DNA from 3 places in the Paenibacillus sp. FSL M7-0896 genome. Region 1 is predicted to be linked to each of the others. Evidence: predicted binding sites of a transcription regulator. Region 1 holds the regulator's gene; each other region holds the start of a gene.
What was found. The regulator LexA, encoded in region 1, represses DNA repair genes until DNA is damaged. The targets are predictions, from matches to a motif close to CGAACATATGTTCG.
Positions count from the first base shown of each region.

Region 2: MKY12_RS22805 (ImmA/IrrE family metallo-endopeptidase) is a predicted target of LexA. The motif match lies at 4,520-4,533, and genes of this name have one in related genera.
Region 3: MKY12_RS33175 (putative DNA modification/repair radical SAM protein) is a predicted target of LexA. The motif match lies at 1,626-1,639, and genes of this name have one in related genera.

Region 1 is NZ_CP150250.1:3,897,008-3,903,209, forward strand. Features, by position in the region: gene MKY12_RS16640 (HAD-IA family hydrolase) at 1-497, opposite strand, end outside; gene MKY12_RS16645 (hypothetical protein) at 533-1,060, opposite strand; gene MKY12_RS16650 (DUF896 domain-containing protein) at 1,108-1,317, opposite strand; gene MKY12_RS16655 (LysM peptidoglycan-binding domain-containing protein) at 1,427-1,843, opposite strand; gene lexA (transcriptional repressor LexA) at 2,041-2,667, shown strand; gene MKY12_RS16665 (L,D-transpeptidase) at 2,856-3,194, shown strand; gene MKY12_RS16670 (hypothetical protein) at 3,274-3,492, opposite strand; gene MKY12_RS16675 (hypothetical protein) at 3,607-3,828, opposite strand; gene MKY12_RS16680 (hypothetical protein) at 3,920-4,279, opposite strand; gene MKY12_RS16685 (hypothetical protein) at 4,295-4,567, opposite strand; gene MKY12_RS16690 (hypothetical protein) at 4,759-4,884, shown strand; gene MKY12_RS16695 (GNAT family protein) at 5,252-5,839, shown strand.
Region 2 is NZ_CP150250.1:5,296,424-5,302,625, forward strand. Features, by position in the region: gene MKY12_RS22765 (GNAT family N-acetyltransferase) at 1-108, shown strand, start outside; gene MKY12_RS22770 (hypothetical protein) at 196-798, opposite strand; gene MKY12_RS22775 (PH domain-containing protein) at 999-1,490, shown strand; gene MKY12_RS22780 (glycosyl hydrolase) at 1,508-2,983, opposite strand; gene MKY12_RS22785 (NucA/NucB deoxyribonuclease domain-containing protein) at 3,146-3,586, shown strand; gene MKY12_RS22790 (hypothetical protein) at 3,715-3,861, shown strand; gene MKY12_RS22795 (hypothetical protein) at 3,909-4,064, opposite strand; gene MKY12_RS22800 (YjfB family protein) at 4,234-4,410, shown strand; gene MKY12_RS22805 (ImmA/IrrE family metallo-endopeptidase) at 4,572-5,096, shown strand; gene MKY12_RS22810 (hypothetical protein) at 5,189-5,353, shown strand; gene MKY12_RS22815 (undecaprenyl-diphosphate phosphatase) at 5,364-6,167, opposite strand.
Region 3 is NZ_CP150250.1:7,603,219-7,609,420, reverse strand. Features, by position in the region: gene MKY12_RS33185 (glycoside hydrolase family 3 C-terminal domain-containing protein) at 1-986, opposite strand, end outside; gene MKY12_RS33180 (hypothetical protein) at 1,297-1,488, opposite strand; gene MKY12_RS33175 (putative DNA modification/repair radical SAM protein) at 1,684-2,994, shown strand; gene MKY12_RS33170 (TIGR03915 family putative DNA repair protein) at 2,994-3,881, shown strand; gene MKY12_RS33165 (phosphoketolase family protein) at 3,948-6,202, opposite strand, start outside.

The DNA of each region.
Region 1 (6,202 bases):
CCATCCAGCTTCTCCTGCTGAAGAGCCGGGCAGCCGTTCGTCAGCAGCAGCAGCTTCACCTTACCGCGCAGCTCGTCCAGCACCTGAAGCGTCTCCTCATAGATATAAGGACGGCTGCGGCGCTCTGCGGCGAACTTGTCAGCCAGCTGTGCAGCCAGCGCTTCATCCTCTACCCCGAGTGAGGCCAGGCCACGGCGCCAGGATTCCTTACGGTAGACAGGGGCAAGCTGTTCCAGTTGACGGAACTCAGGCTGCTCACCGGCAGTGAAGTTCGCCCACAGCGCTTCATACGGGTTAATACCGATCAGCTTCGTGAACGGATACGTCTCATAGGATTCGTAAAGTGTACGGGCTTCCCTGCGTACAGCAGCTTCCAGCTCCCCGGGATCAACGGAATCTCCAGCAGCCTCACAAGCATAGCGGAAGGCTTCTTCCACACTGCGGTCATCCCACAGCAGAGTATCGTCAAGGTCAAATAGAACGGCGGTAATCGGCATTTGTTCTCCCACTCCCTATATGCTGGTCTGTCTTGCTATTCGTGCACGACCTCAATGTTGTTGTTCTTGGCGAACTGCTCCAGGCGTTCCCCCATCGCAGCAGTGTCATAACGGTTAATCAGCTTGGAGAAAATCCACTGCTTGCGCTTACCCTTATACTTAATGGTAACTACACTGCGCGATAAAGTGATCTTCTCAATATCCGCCGCAGCCAGGAAGCGTTCGCGGTTGTATTTAATAGTAGAGATACGCGCACGCTCAACCTTAAGAAACGGACGGCGGAAGAACAGCAGCGCAGCGAGCAGGAAGTACAGCACTACACCCAGCCAGTTGGCCAGAATCCCGCTTCCTTTGGCTTCGTCAATTGAGCCGACCACCCAGAACATGATACCGAGCAGCATCAGTACAACGGGGAATACGATATTTCGGCCTTTGAAAATATCGATGCTTTTCGCGGCAGTCTTAGTGCTGGAAGTGTAAATGGAGTCCTTCCCCTGCTTCTTTCTTTGCTGGTTAATTTGCTTCGTGTTGCGTTGAACCATTCTTTCCCAAGAACGGGCCATGTAAGTTCCCCCTAGTCATCCTGTATTATCTATGAAAAGGCAACAGGCTAATGCTTAAGTCCGTTATTGCCTTCTTCATGCTCCGGATTGTCCACAATTTCGATGGTATCAAGCTGGGCCCGAAAGTTAGTGCGGATATTCCCCAGGTAAATCTCGCGGAGCTTGGCACGTTCAGCCAGTTCCTCTTCATTCAGGCCGCCGTTCTTAGCTTTGCGTGCCAATTCATTGATGCGTGCGACCAATTCGTCAATATTCAATACGTTTCCCTCCCTCTAAATTCATTTTAACTTTGCCATGAGAAAAAGAGCTTGTCAAGGTCTACCCCCTGAAAGCTCTCCGAGTCGATCATTAGCCTGCTGCATTCCTTCAGTATAAAGGTAAAGTCAGAATATCTCCGGCCTTAATGACGCTGTTCTCCAAATGATTACTCTTCATTATTCCTTCTATATATACGGCTGTCTTCATGTCCCCAGGCTTGTTGCTTAACGCAATACTCCATAAGGTATCCCCGCGTTCGACTACGATCCGCTTATCCGGCTTCATCGACGAGACCGAACCGGCAAAAACATTCCCCACCACAGTGAATCCCGAAATAACAAGCATCAGCACCAGGACCAGCTTCATCAGGCTGACCTGACGGAATAGTGATGAGAGCGCAGCGAGACTATGAAGAATACCGTCCTTGATCTTGGTTACATAACTATGAGCAGTTGGATTACTGGGAGCGGACACCTTGATATCCTCATTATTGTAGATGCTGTTGTATGTACTATACTTTAACATGATTATCATCCTCCAAACACATGTTCTTGCTTTCGAAAATAATATAACACGAACATGTGTTTCGATCAATAGTTTTTTCGGAACATTTGTTCTCTTTATTTCCGTTCTCTTATTTTCCTCATTTTAGAACTTATGTTTGTACGAACGGAAGTTCTATGTTATAATTTTCCCAAACATAGTATATGGGGTTGATACCGATGTCAAAGATTTCTAGTCGTCAGCTGGCGATCCTGGAATTTATACGTAATGAAGTCCGCAGCAAGGGTTATCCTCCGTCCGTCCGCGAGATTGGCGAGGCTGTCGGCCTGGCCTCCAGCTCAACCGTGCATGGTCACTTGGACCGGCTTGAGAAGAAGGGCCTGATCCGGCGTGACCCAACGAAACCGCGTGCCATTGAATTACTCGGCCAGGAAGATTCAGAGAATGTGCATCAATTCGTCCAGACCGTTACCCGCATCCCGGTAGTGGGTAAGGTTACAGCTGGTGTTCCTATTACAGCAACAGAGAATATTGAGGATTACTTCCCGTTGCCTGCTCATTATGTAGGTGATAACAAGGTATTTATGCTATCTGTCCTTGGTGACAGTATGGTGGATGCCGGAATTATGAACGGGGATTATGTCATCGTGCGCCAGCAGCAGACTGCCGACAACGGCGATATTGTTGTAGCGATGACCGAAGAAGATGAAGCAACTGTCAAGACCTTCTACAAGGAACGGGATCATATCAGGCTGCAGCCGGAGAATCCGGCGTACGAGCCTCTCCGCCTCAACCGCGTTACAATTTTGGGCCGGGTCATCGGATTATTCCGCGATATCCACTAATCTACTCCCCGCTTAAGAACAGGCTGCTCCGCACCATGCGAAGCAGCCTGTTTTATGTTCATTTTACTTCGTGTGGTGGCCAAAAAGCTGTATACAAACATTTGTTCGCATTCAGCTTTTTGGCCATTTTTTCTGCGAACCGCTGCATAGCTCCGCACATATCCTGTTACAAAGGAGTGCTGATCTGTATGCCCAATTACCGAATTATCGTCGATCTGTCACAGCGCATGCTGTATCTGCTGGATAATGACGTTGTCACCAGAGGCTTCCCTGTCGGCATCGGCAAAATGTTAACCGTCTCGCCTGTAGGCGAATACACCATCATTAACAAACAGCCCAATCCGGGCGGTCCGTTCGGTGCCTTCTGGATGGGACTGTCCAAGCCGCATTACGGCATCCACGGAACCAATGACCCATCCTCCATCGGCCACATGGTCTCACACGGCTGTATTCGAATGTATAACGCAGATGTTCTGGCTCTAGCCGCCCTCGTTCCCATAGGTACCCGTGTCACCATCCGGGAATAGGAACGTCGCAAAAACCCTTGAGACGCCAGATTGCGTCCCAAGGGTTCCTGTGACTCATATAAATTAGAGCGGATACAGACTACAGCACACTTCTCAACAGACGGATAGCCACCGTATTCAAACGGATGGCCTCGCGGATCGATTCTCTGGCTGCCAGCAGTTCTCTTCTGGCCCGCGAACCTCTAGGCACCCTGCGCAGATTCTCATTGATCTCTTCCAGTCTCTCCAGCAGGATTGCCCGCTGTGTCAGCAGGACATTAATGGCTCTGCGAATCCGGTTACGTTCTCTTTGGCTCATCTTTACACCTCTTTTACACTTGGATAGTATAAGAGATGCCAAGAATGGCTCCAAAGATTGTGTGATTCGGCAGTAATGTTAGTTAGAGCTGCAGGTAGTGGGCAGCGAATCTGCTTACTTCTTGTTCAATCGTACCCGGAATTCAAATTCATCGCGTCTATAAGTCATTCCGGCCAGCACAATGTACTCCGGTGTCCATTTCTGTACAGGTCCGGCATAATCAGCAATCACATGCGGTTTGCCATCAACCAGCTGAACGACGTAGACCTGTACCTGTGCCAGTGCGGCAGCGAATAGATCAGCATCACTGGACAGTACTTTATAAGCCGTATTCAACTTCGTTCCTCCTTGTTCCACAACCATATTAAAGATTCCGTCTCGAATCTATTCAATTATACCGGGTCATGGAACAATATGTAAACCATATTTACAGCTTAATAAACAGGATTTTGAACAATCCGATATACTTCTTCGTGGCCCCGCCATCCCGGGTAAAAAAATTGGTATTCTTAAGGTCCGGTACACTGAATACAGAAAACAAAATGTAGTTATCCCTCACGGTCAAAGACTCAATTACAGGCTGGGCCACCTGCTTGGTAATTCCGTCGCCTATTTCCTGACCGAGCGTATTTTCCAGATTCTTTACAGAATATTCACTGAATGCTTCCTTTCCCGGATTCGTAACCGCCATCACAATCAGAACAAGGATAAGAACCAGTAACGACTTACCGCCCGATCTCCTGCGGACTCTGCGTACAGGGCTTGGCGTATCATAACGCGAATTCATTCTTTTTCCCCTCTACTACAGAATATATAGTATCTCTAGCAACATGACCCCCAGCGGATTCAACATCATCCGGTAGACGAACAGCATCCCACCTGTAATGCCACTGCCCCCGACATCAACGCTGCTCCAATCCCACAACGGCAGAGCCGGCGCATCCAGCCCATATTGCTCCATAAGCCTAGCTTGGGTCTCCGCTGGCACAGCCGCTCCTTCCGCCCCAGCCACCGGACATGTTAGCGCCAGGATGAGCATCAGCGAAAGCATAATCTTATATGTATTCTTCATCATCCGCTCCCATGTCTGCCACTAGAATTCTCTTCTGGTTAAGTATATAGGAGATGGAATAGTATGTAAAATGATTTGATCTGGAGTTATAATTCCATTATATTATGATGTGAGAGCTTTGTTCAGTCGTCATCATCACTCCTCTCCCCCATACTAAAAATCGGGAGAGTTTTTTTTATGTAGGAGGTAAATGTATGAATGGAAATAAAGTTATCATCATTCTTCTGTCCATATCCATACTGGGTGTAATCCTTTACTTCGGAATAGCTTATGGACTGCTATGGTATATCATCCGGCCCCCGATTCCTCTCGAAGAATAATCTATTAAACCTGGGAGGAAACGTTGAATGGATTTTCGCTTAAGGCAATGCCGCTCATCCAAGGCGTTCTGATCACCGAATATTCGCCAGAGATCCTCGCTACGATTAACCAACTTACAGAGCAGCTAGGCACATACTACGTTTGGTGGGAGTAGGCGCCTTTTTTATAAACATACTTCGGAATAACTTATATACTAATGTAGCAGATCTTCCGCCCTCCCCCGTTTGACTTTGAACAATAATCTTAGAACTTCACCATCTAAGTAATGTCATCATGTTAAGATTACTTATAATCAAAAAGCACCTCCAAAATATATATTTCATGAGATAAACTTATAGAATCGTGATATTATTTGGAGGTGTACTTATGCGAAATATAGATTATACAAACTATTATTGGCAGGATGATGAAATTAGATTGCGTTCAATAGAGGCTGAGGATTGGGAAAGTATATATTTAACTGCATTCGATACCCCTGCCCGTCGTTTTCTGGAATGTACTATTGAATTGCCGCCTACAATCTCGGGTGCGAAGAAATTCGTTGAAGAGAACGTTGAATTTTCGTCCACTAATGGCCGAATCATGTTTACTATTGAAAATATGAACGGTGAAACGGTAGGTGGTATTAATCTAAACAGCATTGACGAGAGGAATGGTACTTTCAGCATAGGTATTGTAATTGATCATCCCTATCGAGGTAAGGGTTACGGTACCAGGGCAGTGCACATGCTTTTAAAATATGCATTTTTCGAGCGTAGACTTAATAAATTTAATGATTATGTTCTGGACGGAAATAAGGCATCGGCTGCTATGCTTAGAAAAGTAGGATGCGTTCAAGAAGGAGTCCGACGTCAAATCTTCTATATCAATGGTAAATATCATGATTCTATGTTGTTTGGTTTAACAAAGAATGAATATAGGGATCTTCATCATAAGGATCACCAAAATATATAATCATACATTAACCTAATCAGAGACGTTCAGTTCCATATACCAACAGCAGTCCGGGATTTATTTCTCGGTAAAAGAGAGCTGTTGGTTTTTTATATTAGAGTTTGTTGAGGTGATCAAATTGAAGAAATACAACAGATCTGAAAAAGTCATTATTGGAGTGCTGCTTGGTATGACTGCTGTGCTAGCTTTAGGAAGCCTGCTTTTTTGGTATGTCTTCACCACAATCTAACTAACCCTTCGCGGCCGCCAATTGTGTTCGGTTTTTTGTATACATCTTGAACCCCACATACGTAAGAGCACTAGATCCCCGGACAGATGTAAATCATACTCTCTAAAAAATATAAAAAGCCCCCGGCGCGAATA
Region 2 (6,202 bases), 1.4 Mb from region 1:
AGTATCCAGGTTCATTGCCATGCCAGAAGAATAGCGGCTCATACATTTTATGAAAGACAAGGTTTCAGGGAGGCCCCAAAGTACTTCTCAAAAAGATTGGACCAATAATTCAATCGGCAGCAAAAAGACGCCTACAGTAATGCTGTACAGCGTCTTCATCTGAATCCTTTGGCGTATAAGAAGTCTTGTCTCTGCTTATTTCACTGACGAAGTCCCTGCGCTTCCAGCACCCGGTTCCTGCTTGGCATCTGTGCCTGCATCTGATACGGTTCCCGGTACGGCTTGCTCCGGTTCAATCAGTCCGGCGGCTTCTCTGGCTTCATTCAGCTTGGAGATGCCGTAGAGCATCGCTATGTCCGCCTGCTCATTCATCGTGTTGAATTCCTCAGCGGTCACATCAGGCGATACTGCGCCCTTGGAAGCCTTCTCCTTGATCTGATAGGCACTCTGGAAAGCGATCACCGAATCTCTAAGCAGCTTCTCGATCGTATCCGGCAGGCCACCCGCAATCTTGATATCGTTCACATGATCTGCAAGCTGAGATGCGGTATCCTGGAAGCTGTCCACAGCCTTCTCGAATTCTTTGTCTGTCGCTTGTCCGGTGGAATAAGAGGTTAGCGTGGTGTTGAAGTTCTCTAGCGAGGATTTGCCCATTTCGTCGAATTTCGACATTTCATTGTAAAAGTTCTGTACCGTCTCCTGTACCTCTTCCGGGGACGCCGGTTCAGCACTGTTATTGCCGCAGGCACTGAGTATCATGACGGCCACTAGCAGTCCTGCAAGTAAAGCTTGTCTCATAGTTAATATCCCTCCACTTAACAGAATAATATCGATTTTTGTTAAGTGCAAATGAAATTAATGTAAAATTCGGCGCAATGAAACATATGTCAGCAGTTAAGCGTATTCATAGGGAGAAACGGCGGGCCATAACCCGTTGATGACTGGCAATTCCTGTTATACTATAATGAATTCATCTGTTCAAGGAGAGGAAGATTATCATGGCTTATTGCACAGCATGTGGTGCGGAATACAAGGAAGGTGCCAAATTCTGCGGGGAATGCGGGGCAGGTACAGAAGAGGCCGGTTCTCCGGCAGCAGCACGCCGTCCGGCGGCTGGCCATAGCTCCGGTCCCGAAAAAGAATTATGGCAGGGCAAGCCTGCCGGCATCTCCGACCGTCTCAAGGGGCTGATCGGACTGAATACCACCAAGTATACGATTACGTCCCAGCGGATTATGGTGAAGAGCGGACTGATCGGCAAGGATGTCGAAGAAATCGAGCTGTTGCGGGTCAATGATTTCTCTGTCACTCAGTCGGTTATGCAGCGTATGCTGGGCATCGGGACGCTGATCATTTTGTCGGATGATGCTTCATCTCCACAGCTCCCCTTCTATAGAATCCGTAAGGTTCAAGCTGTCAAGGATATCCTGCGCCAAGCCGTCCGTGACGAGAAAATCGCCAACAACATCAGCTACCGCGAGCATATCTGACGCTTCGTTACACTTGGTTATGGAAGGTAGAGGGCTCCTGCCGGAATTACGCCTTTGGCCTGGCTGGGGCTCTCCCACATCAGTACCGCCCGCGCATCCCCCTGGTTCTCATAGTACTCCACCTTCAGCTCATGCAGCTTCCCTGCAATCAGACTCACTGTGCCTTGCCGCTCCTGCCCGCTCTGCTTAATCCAGCTGTCAATAATCAGCTTCCCGTCGATCCATATCCGGATTCCGTCATCTGAATACGAGTAGATCGTATAGGTCTCACTGTAGGCAGCGCTTATTCGACCGCTCCAGCGTACGGAGAACAGATCTGCGTGAACGGCCGGATCAGGCGCCGCCTGCCTCCAGACGAAGTTAATATTGGCATCTGTCCGGGTGAGGGCAGGCGTGCCGATAAGTGTAATATTGTTATAATACTGCCCATAGAGGCCCGGCTTGGGGAGTACCCCTCCTGAAGAAGCATACGCCGCAGCCTTGGCCGAATAATCATCTCTGGAGAACACGGCACTATTCTTCATAAAAGCTTGAATTACTGCATCCTTATTGCGCTCGTACAGCATCTTGCCCCAGGTCATCTGGTAGCTCCATTTGTTCTGCGTGCCTGCCAGCACAGCTGGCGGAGGAAGCTCCCCGTTCTCGCCGATGGCGATCAGCTTGCCGCGCCCCAGGTCCCACAGCGTATCATGATGGCTTACCTTGTAATCCCCCTCGAAAATATCTGCTGCCAGCACATCCACTCTGCCGCTGCCCGGATAATACTTCGCCGGCTCCTCACTATTCTTGTTCTTGGCATTCGGACTCCATACCCACAGCAGATTGTGCAGCTTATGATAGACGGTGTACCGCTGGAACATGATCTCCCAGAGGGTGACGAAGGAGGATTTCTGCCCCCACCAGAACCAGCCGCCGTTCATCTCGTGGTAGGGTCTCCAGAGTACGGGAACACCGGCGTCATTGAGCTTTTTCAGGAAAACAGCTACCTTATCCAGCTCAGCAATCATTGCCGTATACTCTGGCGTTCCCGGTGTGATGTACTTGCTGAAATTAGCTTCGCTGAGGCTCATGGAGACATTCGTCCAAGCTGGAGCGCTGCCCGGCAGGTTGGCATGATAGGTCATCGCTACGATCCCCCCGGCCTTGTGCCAGCGGATCGCACTGTCGGTTACGCCCTGCCGCTGGCTGCTGATGAGCTTCTCCGTCTGGTTGCTGATCGGCCCCATCTCATAGCCGTGCAGTCCGGCATAGCTGCCAGCCGTATTCTTAAGCTTGTTGTTGATATCATCCGGGCTCTCCAGGTAATCATGCTGACCGCTGATCATTCCCTGGCCCTGCAGCCAGTACAGCGTCTCCAGCAGCTTCCGTGCAGGCGCCCCCAGCTCCGCGTCAGCGGGAGACATCTGTATTTTGCGAAAAGCCGCTTGCCACTGCACATCACCTATCAGCCGCGAGGCTGAATCCAGCAGGTCCCTGAGGTTGCGCTGTTCCACATTTTCCACCATCCTTTTCCTTGTGTTTGTACATATTATGACGAATTGTGGAACTTCAGCACGGCAAATGCACAGAATTCGGACTGTCGCAATCCGGTATTCTTACGCTATACTATTCAGGGCATAGGCATTATACCCATACCCACTTACAAAGGAGCAGATATGAAAGCCAAAAAGTCCATCATCAGTCTCATCATTATCGCCCTGCTCAGTCTTGCCGCCTACCTGCTGGAGGAGAACGGGCAATGGCTGCCGCAGACCCCTTCTGCGAATCCTTCGGAGGTCGTGAAGCTGAAGTTCCCGGCAGACCGCTACCCGGAGACCGCGAGGCACATCCAGAAGGCCATCCGTAAGGGAGAGTCGGCCATCTGCACGATCAACCGCAAGGAGGCGGAGGAGAACCGCAAGGCGTCTCTGAAGGGAGTCCCCACGAAGAAAGGCTATGACCGGGATGAATGGCCGATGGCCATGTGTGATGAAGGCGGAGCCGGGGCGCATATTGAGTACATAACACCCAGTGATAACCGCGGAGCGGGAAGCTGGGTCGGCAATCAGCTGGAGGCGTTCGCAGACGGTACGCGTGTGGAGTTTATTTTCAAATAGGCCGGCCTGTGGGGGATGTTGTTCAATTTCACTGCGATAAAGCGTAGAATGAAATGGGATAATATAACTTAGATGGAGAGCCGGAAGTGTTCTATATCTGTTATCGGGGCAAACGGCTGTACGGCCCTATGTCCGAAGCTGAAGCCTTACAGGAATGGTTCGCGCTTGCAGGAACAGTCAAGGAGCTCTATATTATTGAAACCGATGCAGCTACAGGCAGAATCAAACGCCAGATCGGGCCAACGGTCCGTGCTCATAAGAAGAAAAAGAAATAGCCCTATCCGGCACAGGCCGGACAGGGCTACACTGGCTATAGGCGGTTCTAGAACAAACAGGCTTTAGTGATGATAACCAGCAGAATGAACAGAACCAGAATGGCACCTGTCGAAGTCCAAGGGCTTACTACCGGAACGATTGGAGGTCCCTGATTCACTCCACCTACGTTATTTCCACAACCGCAACCATACTCTGCTCCCATAATTAATTCCTCCTCTTGAATATTGAATACAGCACAGAATATGTGGAATTCCGCCCCGTTGCATGGGCCAATTGGCAAAGAAATGCCTTTTACCTAACGGACAGGCGTCCAGTAGTCGATATAGAGTATGAAGCAATAGCTTAACAACAAATGAAGGGAGGAATGCCGGATGGATATTGCTGCATTATCCGTAGTGATGAGCCAGTCATCCTTACAGCAGGCCGCAGGGCTGCAGGTGATGAGCCTTGCCAAGGAGCAGGCGCAGAGCAGCGCCCAGGATATGGTTCAGATGCTGAGTCAGGCCACGCACCCCACCTTGGGAAAAACACTTGATATTCGGGCGTAATTCCTTTATGCTTACATACATAGGAACACCCGTTCCATATTTCAGCCGTTGAAGAGTACGTGCTGAACTGCTGCTTAGCCCTTAAGGGCTTTTCTTTTGGCCAATAACACGAACATACGATCTTATATATGGGGTGATTGATTATGCAAGGCTATTATCAGATGACCGCTTTGGAGAAATGGACAGAGGATCTATACCAGCGCATTGGCGTCCGCAAGCCGGCCGATATCTCCATTGATTACATAGCGAAGCAGCTCAATATCTGGGTACACTATCTGGATGTCAGAAGCAAGGCGATTGAGGCTGCGGCCGGAATGTACAGTATGTTCATCGACAACCGCCTCCCTCCCGAGCTGCAGCGGCTGGAATTCCTCCACGAGCTCTGTCATCTGCTGCGGCATGCCGGCAAGTCTACGCTTATGCCCGGAGTGTTCACGCAGGCGCAGAGAGATGAATCCGACCGGTTCATTCTGTATGCCTCCATGCCCTATAGTATGATTTCCGCGAATACGCTGCCCGAGCTTCGTGAGGATGCCGTTGCCGAGCTGGCTGTAGCGTTCCAGGTTCCCGTTCCCCTCGCGCTGCAGCGGATCGACCAGATCCAGAGACGGATTTTCCAGGGGCAATTAATGGCTGTTATGGAACGTAACGAAGACAGAAATATCATCCACAGACATATTCGCTAAGCGCTGCGGGGATAATACGCTATAGACCCGGAGGGCGGAGATTCCCCTCTATAACAGGGTTAGATTCTACTGTAAAGGGGATCAAGATCAACGTGGAAGCCTTGAAAGTCATTCAATTATTGCTGACTCATCCTGAATATAGCGTGGATGCCGTTCATCCTGAAATTCCGGATTTTGTGGGTATCGAGACGATTGAAGTGGACCACGTTACCCAGACCTTCTCCATCCTGCTGCAGGAGCCTAAGGAATACGGCTGAGAGCAGGATTTTACAGTATAACAATTACATAGAACAGCCCCGCTAACACGAACCGGTACAGCGCGAACCACTCCAGGCGGAGCCGCTTGATCAGCTTGATGAACGTGACTACAGCAATCATGGCTACGAGGAAGGACGTCACGAATCCGATCAGCATCAGGGTCAGCGTATCTGTACTGAGTAGATCCCTGCTGTCATACAGGTCCAGGAGGCTTGCTCCGAACATCACCGGCACGGAGATCAGGAAGGTGAAGTCCGCAGCGGCTTTCTGGCTGGTTCCCAGCAGCAGACCGCCTGAGATCGTCGAACCGGATCTGGAGAACCCGGGCCACAGCGCCAGACACTGGAACAGCCCGATGCCGAAGGCTTGCTTGTAGTTTATCCCGTCTACCGTCTCTGACGTTACGGATCTCCTGCTGCGTGCAGCGAAGATCATCAAGAGACCACCGGCAATCAGACCAATGAGGACCGGCTTGGGGCCGAATAACTGGCTCTTGATCGTGTCTTTGAAGAGCAGATACACCACTAGTGCCGGAACCATAGCCAGGAGCATGTGGATGGCGTTCAGTCCCTTGCTCTTGGAGAAATCCAGCTTCAGCATATTGATCCCGATGTTCACATACTTCTTCCAATACAGCAGCAACACGGCCATTACCGCACCTAGCTGGATCACGATTTTGAAGGTAACCGCAGCCTCCCCCTCGAACTTCAGCAGATCCCCTGCCAGGATAAGGTGCCCGGTAGACGAGACCGGCAAAAATTCAGTCAACCCCTCAATAATCCCTAATATAATTGCTTTGATAGCTTCAGTCACTGGTGAATAGCCCCTTTCGGAAGTGAATCAATATA
Region 3 (6,202 bases), 3.7 Mb from region 1:
ACATACACCTGCACTACTTCTTTACCGGCATATACTGCTCCCGTATTCGTTACGGTAACGCCGATTTCAATCTGCGGCTCGCCCGCCTGGTTCACCAGCTTCGCTTCCTCCGGCTCCAGCTTGAAGGTCGTGTAAGAGATCCCGTAGCCGAATTCATACTGAACCTTATCGGGACAGAAGGTCTCGAAATAACGGTAGCCCACATAGATATCTTCCTCGTACAGGTTCTTGAACTCATTGCCGTAGTTGCGGGTCGACGGGTAATCCTCAATGGAATACGCGATGGTGTCCGTCAGCTTGCCGCTTGGCGTAACCTCGCCGGCCAGAACATCGGCGATCGCGTGGCCGCCCTCCATGCCGCCATGCCAGGAATAGATCACTGCAGAGATAGGGTTCACATAAGCGGCGTCATTTACCCAGCTCATATCGATAATGTTGGATACGTTGAGCACCACAATCGTCTGTTCAAAATGAGCCGTAACCGAGACAAGCATCGCCTTCTCATCTTCCGTCAGCCGGTAGCTGCCTGCGGTATCGGCATTATCCTGATCCTCGCCCGCCGTACGTCCAATGACCACAACCGCTTTGGCTGACTGGCTTCTTGCCTGTTTCACCAGCTCATCCGTAAGCGGCATTTCCTTCTGGTTCCACGGCTCCGCAGCCCATACCTTGCCGCCGTCATCGAACGGGTTAAGTCCGATCCAGGCCTCGTAGGCTGCAGCCAGCTCTTCATTCACGCTAATGTTCTTCTTGCTGCGCAGTCCATCCAGCAGATTGGTCGTATATGCAACGTGAACGCTACCGCCCGATCCTGTACCGCTGCGGTAATAATTCACCTGTATTCTGCCAAAAACAGCAACGCTCTCACCGTTACCCAGCGGAAGCACCTGTCCCTCATTCTTAAGCAGTACCGCACCTTCTGCGGCTACCGTCCGGCTAAATTCTGCAAAACCCTCTAACGGCACTCCAATGTTCTGTGTACTCAATTGGTTTCCTCCTGTATGTTCATTTCCCATGCTGTGGGTTGATTCTATAGATAACGCCCTCCCAGTAGGGATGTACGTTACCTTGAATCTGTATGGTCCTTCATATAGCATATCCTTCTAAGAATATAAGCTCCAGCCAGATTATTCAAGCACCGCTTGCCGGATCGCCGGGATGCAGACCTGTCTGCATAAATTTTTTTAGTTAAAAAGACAGTTCTAAAATAAAAAGACACCTGTGCGGGCGTCTTTCAAGCCTGTTCCTATGCAATCCGCTCCGCCTGAATAGATACGTCCGGATCTTCTATTTATTTCATCTGCGGCGGCGGCCCTTCATCATGCGGTTGTACATAATAAGAGCAGCAACAATCATGCCCAGCATGGCTACACTGCCTGCCGATTCCTGCGACATGCCGAACATAAGGCAAATACTTGTCACTAACTGTCTTGTCAGCAGCGCAACCGCAATCAGCATGATGGGCCGCCATATGTTATATCCTCTCACTTCAGCAACACTCCTAACCCGAATTTCAATAACCGTATGATTCCTCATTCCATGAACCATCAGTTTCTATTATAGCACAAGAAGGAATGCGCATACATTTTACTGGCGGCAAGGGAGGCGGAATGCACTTTTTGACAAGAACGTATGTTCGGGATATAATACCCTCATATGAGGGGGATTGAGACCGTGGATGTAATGGAGAAACTAGAGATTCTGACCGCTTCTGCCAAATACGATGTGGCGTGCACTTCAAGCGGTTCGGACCGCAAGGGCCAGACCGGGGCGCTCGGCAACACCACCGCGATGGGCATCTGCCACAGCTTCGCGGCGGACGGGCGCTGTATCTCGCTGCTGAAGGTGCTGATGACCAACGGTTGTGTATATGATTGTGCGTACTGTATCAACCGCAAGTCCAACCCCATCCGCCGGGCGGCCTTCACCCCCGAAGAGATCGCAGATATCACCATGCAATTCTACCGCCGTAATTATATAGAGGGACTATTTCTTAGCTCAGGCATTATGCGCAGTCCCGACTACACCACCGAGCAGCTGATCTCAGCGCTTGAGCTGCTGCGCAATGTCTATGATTTCAACGGTTATATTCATGTAAAAGCCATCCCCGGAGCAGACGATGCCCTGCTGTCCAGACTTGGGCTGCTTGCCGACCGCATGAGCGTCAACATTGAACTGCCCTCGCAGGAGAGTCTCGGACGGCTCGCCCCCGATAAAAGCAAGGTGTCCATCCTGAAGCCGATGGGGCTGATCACGAACCGGATCAAGGAGAACCGCTCCGATATCGTCCAGTATAATCACGCACCCCGCTTCGCTCCGGCTGGACAGAGCACCCAGATGATCGTGGGAGCCACGCCAGATACCGATTACCAGATCCTTAATCTGACGGAGGGCTTATACCACAAGTACGCACTCAAACGTGTCTTCTTCTCGGCCTACACCCCGGTGGTGGAGGATTCCCTCCTACCCGCTCTGGACACCAAGCCACCGCTGCTGCGCGAACACCGGCTCTATCAAGCCGATTGGCTCCTGCGCTTCTACGGCTTCAAAGCGAATGAATTATTGGATGAGGCCGTGCCGAACTTCAACCCGCTGCTGGACCCCAAATGCAGCTGGGCCGTTAACCACCGGGAGCAGTTCCCCGTTGAGATCAACCGCGCCCCGTACGAGATGCTGCTGCGTGTACCCGGCATCGGCGTAAGAAGCGCACAGCGGATCGTGAAGGCCAGACGGGCCGGATCGCTCGATTTCCATGCGCTGAAGAAGCTGGGCGTGGTCCTCAAGCGTGCCCAGTTCTTCATCACCTGTAAGGATAAGCCGCTGGAGGGGCTGAAGGTAAGCGAGCATACGCTGCTTCGCTCACTCATGTCCGGGGAGCAGCTCGCTCTCCAGCAGCCGCAGGTAGAGCAGCTCACGCTGTTCGACGACTTTAACCTCTCCACCTTGCCCGCCGCCGGGGACTGGAACAGCTTCAACAAGGGGGCGAAGGCCTGATGTTCAAGCCGTCCGCACTGGCGTACACCTATGACGGAAGCTTCGAGGGTCTGCTGTGCTGTGTATTTGAGAGCTATGCCTGGAAGGAGATACCGCTGGCGATTCATGCTGAAGGCGGGGAAATAGGCCTGCTGCTGGAAGCGAAATGGATTGAGACCGACAAAGACAAGGCCGCACGGGTACTGAAGTCCCTGCCGCTGCGGATCAGCCGCGAAGCCGAGGAGCTGGTGCGTCTGGGCTTCTGGAGCTGCGCTCCCGAGAAGGAAATGCTGCTGCTGAACTTCCTGTATCTCGGCTTCAAGCATGGCCGCAAGGTGATGAATATGCTGGCTGATGATACTGTTAACAGTCTGATGAAGGCCGTTCAGCAGCTCCGGCATGAAGCGCATCTGTATACAGGCTTCGTCCGCTTCTCTGTATACGGCCCGGTCATGGCCGCAGTCATTGAACCGCAGGGCTATGTGCTGCCTGTAATCCGGGAACACTTCTGCGACCGGTTCCAGGGGGAGAGCTTCATGATCTACGACCAGACGCACGGGGCGGCGCTGATTCATGAGCCCGGACGGGAGGCCATCGTTCCCTTAAGCGGGTGGACTCCACCCGAGCCCGATGAGACCGAGGAAGCGTACCGCCGCTTATGGACCGGCTTCTATCACGCCATCGGCATCAAGGAGCGCCGCAATGACCGGCTGCGTTCCTCTAAGATGCCGAAGCGCTATTGGAAGCACATGTTGGAGATGAATGGGAGTAATGGTGTCCCTGTACTCACCGCGGCGCAGCGGAAGAAGGTATTGCAGCCGGAGACCTCATCGATCCCGGACACCCCGGAGACCATAATCCAGCTCCAATCATCGGACACAAAAAGCGCCCCGCAGCCATCAACATGACTAACCGGGGCGCTCCTTAATTGAAGCCTACTATATTATTAATGAAATAACACTATCGTCCTAACCTTAGTTCAAAGCCTTCCATACCCAGTTCTCAACCTCTGGGAGGTCGATGCCCTCTTCACGGATGTACGCGTGGTGCTTCTGCACCATAGCATCCATCTCGTCAGCGATAGCCTGGTATTTGCTTGCTTCCGGCAGACTCAGCACCGCTTCCTTCGTGAGGTCGAAGCGGTCCATCTGGTTGAGTACACGCATATCGAACGGTGTCGTGATGTCGCCATTCTCGCGGTAGCCGTGCACATGCAGGTTATGGTTGTGGCGGTCGAAGAACAGGTCTTTGATCAGGCCTTCATAGCCGTGGAAGGCGAAGATGACCGGTTTGTCTTTTGTGAAAAATTGATCAAACTCATCGTCAGACAAGCCGCGCGGATCGAGCTTCTGGCTTCTCAGCTTCAGCAGATCTACCACGTTGATATAGCGGATCTTCAGCTCAGGCAGCTTCTCATGCAGGATCGAGATCGCAGCCAAGGCTTCCATAGTTGGTTCTGTACCGGAAGAAGCAATTACGAGATCCGGCTCGCCGCCTTTGTCGGTGCTGGCCCAGTCAATGATTTTGAGTCCTTTAGTTACCAGCTCCTGAGCTTCATCGGCCGAGAACCACTGCGGACGCGGATGCTTGGAGGATACGATCAGGTTGATCTTCTGACGGTCATTCAGGATCGTGTCGAATACAGCCAGCAGGCTGTTCGCATCGGACGGCAGATACTCACGGATGAATTCAGGCTTCTTGTCAGCCAGATGGCCGAGCAGACCCGGATCTTGGTGGGTATAACCGTTATGGTCTTGCTGGAACACGGTCGATGTAGCGATGACGTTCAGGGATGGAATATCTTCTCTCCAGGTCTGATCTGTCGCCTTGCGCAGCCACTTGAAGTGCTGGGTGATCATCGAATCGACCACGCGCAGGAACGCTTCATAGCTGGCGAAGAATCCGTGGCGGCCGGTCAGTACGTACCCTTCCAGAATCCCCTCTGCCTGATGCTCTGATAACTGGGAGTCAATGACACGGCCATACGGAGCGAGGAATTCATCCTGCGGTTCCTGAATGGCGTCCATCCATTGGCGCTTGGTCACTTCGAATACAGGTCCCAGACGGTTGGACATGGTCTCATCCGGTCCAAAGATCCGGAAGTTGCGGTTCTCTTCGTTGAGCGTAACAACCTCTTTCAGGTATTTCCCCAGCACGGCCATATCCTGCGCAATCACTTGACCCGGAACAGAATTATCCAAGGTGTAGTTGCGGAAATTCGGCTTGTGCAGGTCTTTGATCAGCTTACCGGCATTCGTTACCGGGTTCATCCCCATACGTCTGTCGCCGGTTGGCAGAATTTCGGCCAGATCCGCGTTCAGACGGCCGTTCGCATCGAACAATTCTTCAGGTCTGTAGCTGTTCAGCCATTCCAGCAGCGCCGGAGCATGCTTCATGTTTTTCTGATCCACAGGAATCGGTACCTGGTGTGCACGGAAAGAGCCTTCGTTCGGCACGCCATCCCACGATTTCGGACCGGTCCAGCCTTTAGGGGAGCGGAAGACCAGCATCGGCCATACCGGACGGGCAGTATCGTTATTTTCACGGGCATTCTTCTGAATGGCGGCAATTCTCTCTACGATCGTATCCAGCACCTTCGCCATTTCCGGGTGCATCAGATCAGGATTCTCACCTTCCACGAAGAATGCTTCCCAGCCGTTTCCGGCAAAATAGGCGGTTAATTCTTCTCTGCTCATCCGGGAGAGGATGGTCGGGTTACTGATCTTGAAGCCGTTCAAGTGCAGAATCGGTAATACCGCACCGTCTGTAATCGGGTTGATGAACCGGTTGGACAGCCAGGAAGCGGCCAGAGGACCGGTCTCTGCTTCGCCGTCACCTACAACTACAGCGGAGATCAGGTCAGGGTTATCCAGAATCGAACCCACGCTGTGCGACAGGGAGTAACCCAGCTCGCCGCCTTCATGAATCGATCCGGGTGTTTCAGGAGCTGCATGGGAGGCAACACCGCCAGGGAAGGAGAACTGCTTAAACAGCTTTTTCAGACCTGGGATGTCCTGAGTGATCTGCGGGTAGATTTCGGTGTAGGTTCCGTCAAGATAAGAGTTCGATACCATCACCTGACCGCCATGGCCCGGGCCTTCAATATAGAACATGTTGAGATCATATTTAGTGATAACGCGGTTCAGGTGCGCATAGATAAAGTTCTGCCCAGGGATCGTGCCCCAGTGTCCGATCGGCTTCACTTTGACGTCTGCATCCTTCAACGGTT